Regions from separate parts of the Pseudomonas sp. S2_A05 genome, predicted to be linked through region 1. Evidence: predicted binding sites of a transcription regulator. Region 1 holds the regulator's gene; the other holds the start of a gene.
The links. The regulator sigma-54, encoded in region 1, starts transcription at its own class of promoters, with help from an activator protein. The targets are predictions, from matches to a motif close to ANTGGCATNNANNTTGCTNT.

Region 1 (2,191 bases):
AAGCCTGCTGCAGGAATTCCACATCAGCCACATCCGCGACAACCTCGGCATGAGCCTGTCCGGTGGTGAACGCCGCCGGGTGGAAATCGCTCGCGCCCTGGCGACGGCACCGAAATTCATACTGCTCGACGAACCGTTCGCCGGCGTTGACCCGATCTCGGTCGGCGACATCAAGCAGATCATCCATCACCTCAAGGCCAAGGGCATCGGCGTGCTGATCACCGACCACAACGTGCGTGAGACGCTGGATATTTGCGAAACCGCTTACATCGTCAACGACGGTCAACTGATCGCTGAAGGCGATGCCGAGACCATCCTGGCCAACGATCTGGTCAAGGAAGTGTATCTGGGTCACGAGTTCCGCCTGTAAGCGCGACAGCGCTGTATCGATTCAAGGCGCATTTATCCGCTTTAATTGTTACAGCGCTCTAGGCAAACACTTCAGTTTCAGGCATATAATTTGCTTAAGTTTGGCGCTTCGGCGCCCTGTAGTGGATGGCGCAAAGCGCCGGCGAATAAGGTGTTAAGCCCCTGCCATGAAACCATCGCTAGTCTTGAGAATGGGCCAGCAGCTGACGATGACACCGCAGCTGCAACAGGCCATCCGCCTGCTCCAATTGTCGACCCTGGACCTGCAACAGGAGATCCAGGAGGCTCTGGAATCCAATCCGATGCTCGAGCGCCAGGAAGAAGGCGACGACTTCGACAACGCCGATCCGCTGGCCGACAACGCCGAACAGAAGCCCGCCGAAATCCAGGAACCCTCCTACCAGGAAACCGCCCCGACGGTGGATAACCTCGAGGATGGCGATTGGAACGAGCGTATCCCCAACGAACTGCCAGTGGATACTGCCTGGGAAGACGTCTACCAGACCAGCGCCAGCAGCCTGCCGAGCAGCGATGACGATGAGTGGGATTTCACCACCCGCACGTCGGCCGGCGAGAGCCTGCAAAGCCATCTGCTCTGGCAACTGAACCTGGCACCGATGTCCGACACCGATCGCCTGATCGCCGTGACTCTGATCGACTGCATCAACAATCAGGGCTATCTGGACGAAACACTCGAAGAGATTCTTGAAGCGTTCGACCCGGAACTGGACATCGAGCTCGACGAAATCGAAGCTGTCCTGCATCGCATCCAGCAATTCGAGCCCGCCGGTATCGGCGCACGCAACCTCAGCGAATGCCTGCTGCTGCAATTGCGCCAGCTGCCCGCGAAGACGCCGTGGCTGACCGAGGCCAAGCGTCTGGTCGCCGATTACATCGACCTGCTCGGCAGCCGCGATTACAGCCAGTTGATGCGGCGCATGAAGCTCAAGGAAGACGAGCTGCGCCAGGTCATCGAACTGGTGCAGAGCCTCAATCCGCGTCCCGGCTCACAGATCGAGTCGACCGAAGCCGAATACGTCATTCCCGACGTGATCGTGCGCAAGGACAACGAGCGCTGGCTGGTCGAGCTGAACCAGGAATCGGTGCCTCGCCTGCGCGTCAACGCCCAGTACGCCGGTTTCGTGAAGCGTGCCGACACCAGCGCCGACAACACTTTCATGCGCAACCAGTTGCAGGAGGCCCGCTGGTTCATCAAGAGCCTGCAGAGCCGCAACGAAACCCTGATGAAAGTGGCCACGCAGATCGTCGAACATCAGCGCGGCTTCCTCGAATACGGCGACGAAGCAATGAAGCCGTTGGTATTGCATGACATCGCCGAAGCGGTCGGCATGCACGAATCGACGATTTCCCGGGTGACCACACAAAAATTCATGCATACCCCGCGCGGTATTTATGAGCTGAAATACTTTTTCTCCAGCCACGTCAGCACCTCCGAAGGCGGCGAATGCTCGTCCACGGCGATCCGCGCGATCATCAAGAAACTGGTCGCTGCGGAAAATCAGAAAAAGCCGTTGAGTGACAGCAAGATCGCTGGTTTACTGGAGGCACAAGGCATTCAGGTGGCTCGCCGCACCGTCGCCAAGTACCGCGAATCCCTCGGAATCGCGCCTTCGAGCGAACGCAAGCGGTTGATGTAAGCCACGTTACAGCGTTCCAGTGGCAGGCTTTTCGGCCTGCCGCTTTATGCACTGGCAACGAAGGAGAAGCTGTATGCAAGTCAACATCAGTGGACACCAACTGGAAGTGACCCAACCTCTGCGTTCCTACATCGAGGAAAAACTCCAGCGACTGGAGCGACATT
Region 2 (2,191 bases), 650 kb from region 1:
GTCGGCGAGATGAGCCCGCGTTTGCAGGTCAAATTGCTGCGCTTTCTTCAGGACGGTTGCTTCCGTCGCGTCGGCAGTGATGAAGAGGTGTATCTGGACGTGCGGGTGATCTGCGCGACGCAGGTGGACTTGTCCGAATTGTGCGCGCGCGGTGAGTTTCGTCAGGATCTCTATCACCGCTTGAACGTGCTGTCGCTGCACATCCCGCCGCTGCGCGAGTGCCTCGACGGTCTGACGCCGCTGGTTGAACACTTTCTCGACCAGGCCAGTCGGCAGATCGGTTGTCCGCTGCCGAAACTGGCCCCGGCGGCGATGGATCGCCTCAGCCATTACCACTGGCCGGGCAATGTGCGGCAACTGGAGAACGTGCTGTTCCAGGCGGTTTCCCTGTGCGACGGCGGCACGGTCAAGGCCGAACATATTCGCCTGCCGGATTATGGCGTGCGTCAGCCGCTTGGCGATTTTTCCCTCGACGGAAGTCTGGACGAGATCGTCGGGCGTTTCGAAAAAGCGGTGCTGGAACGCTTGTATTCCGAGCATCCAAGCAGTCGGCAGTTGGGCAAGCGACTCGGTGTGTCGCACACGACGATTGCCAACAAGTTGCGTGAGTATGAGGTTGGCAAAACCTCCGAAAGCTAAATAGAGCCTTTGTGGCGAGGGGATTTATCCCCGATGGGCGGCGAAGCCGCCCCGCTTTTTCTTCCCAGCGACCTCATTTGCAGGCTTGGCGACTGCTGCGCAGCCGAACGGGGATAAATCCCCTCGCCACAGGATCTCCATCCCCCGCCGAACTCAGGATTGCCACTAACCGGCATGACACCGCCGGTTTTTCGTCTTCGACCCATTTCAGATTCCCCCTCCGATCCCCCCAAGTCCCCTGTTTACCGGGCCTTCGCCCGCCAATAAAAAGTTGGTCTGCAAATTGCTTATGGCTGAGCAGTACAGCGGTGGGCGGCAAACGTCCGGCATGCAGAGGAAACACTGTGGACAAGTACCTTTATGTGGCAATGACCGGCGCCAGCCAGAACGCACTGGCGCAGCGGGCGCATGCCAACAACCTGGCGAACATTTCCACCAACGGCTTCCAGCGCGACCTCGAGCAGGCGCGTTCGATGCCGGTATTCGGTGACAGCTTTCCGGCGCGCGCGTTTGCCATGAGCGAACGTCCTGCCACCGACTTCACGCCGGGCTCGCTGGTGCAGACCGGTCGTGAACTCGACGTCGCGGTATCCGGCAACGGTTTCATCGCCGTGCAAAACCCCAGCGGTGGTGAAAGCTACGTGCGTACCGGCAGCCTCAACATCGACGCCCTCGGCGTACTGCGCGCCGGCAACGGCATGCCGGTGATCGGTAATGGCGGCCCGATCGCCGTGCCGCCCGAGCAGCAGGTCGAAGTCGGCGAAGACGGCACCATCAGCATTCGCGCAATGGGCGAAGGTCCGCGCGTCATGGCCGAAGTCGACCGGATCAAGCTGGTCAACCCGGACATCAAGAACATGAACAAAGGCCTCGACGGTTCGATTTACACCAAGGACGGCCAGCCGGCGCAAGCCGACGCCAACGTCAAACTGGTCTCGGGTTTCCTTGAGTCGAGCAACGTCAATGCCGTGGAAGAAATGACTTCGGTGCTGGCCCTGGCCAAGCAATTCGAGTTGCACGTCAAGATGATGAACACCGCCAAAGACGACGACCAGGCCATGGCTCGGGTCTTGCAGATCAGCTAATTATCAGAACGTCGCGCCGTAAAACAGGCGCACGAGGAGAATCGAATGCTTCCGGCTCTATGGGTTGCCAAAACCGGTCTGTCCGCCCAGGACACCAACCTGACCACCATTTCCAACAACCTGGCGAACGTTTCGACCACGGGTTTCAAACGTGACCGTGCCGAGTTCCAGGACTTGCTCTATCAGATCAAGCGTCAGCCAGGCGCCCAGTCGACCCAGGACAGCGAACTGCCGTCGGGTCTGCAAGTGGGTACCGGTGTGCGCATTGTCGGCACCCAGAAAAACTTCACCGCCGGCAGCCTGCAAACCACCGAGCAGCCGCTGGACATGGCCATCGACGGTCGCGGTTTCTTCCAGATCCTGCAGCCGGACGGCACCACGTCCTACACCCGTGACGGTACTTTCCACCTCGACTCCAATGGCCAGATCGTCAACGCCAGCGGTTTCGCCCTGGAACCGGCGATCAT

Region 2: AB4O12_RS01880 (flagellar basal body rod protein FlgF) is a predicted target of sigma-54. The motif match lies at 910-929, and genes of this name have one in related genera.

Annotation. Positions count from the first base shown of each region.
Region 1 is NZ_CP162775.1:5,719,691-5,721,881, reverse strand. It holds gene lptB (LPS export ABC transporter ATP-binding protein) at 1-370, shown strand, start outside; gene AB4O12_RS25795 (RNA polymerase factor sigma-54) at 537-2,027, shown strand; gene hpf (ribosome hibernation-promoting factor, HPF/YfiA family) at 2,101-2,191, shown strand, end outside.
Region 2 is NZ_CP162775.1:394,985-397,175, forward strand. It holds gene AB4O12_RS01875 (sigma-54-dependent phenylalanine hydroxylase transcriptional regulator PhhR) at 1-639, shown strand, start outside; gene AB4O12_RS01880 (flagellar basal body rod protein FlgF) at 984-1,724, shown strand; gene flgG (flagellar basal-body rod protein FlgG) at 1,770-2,191, shown strand, end outside.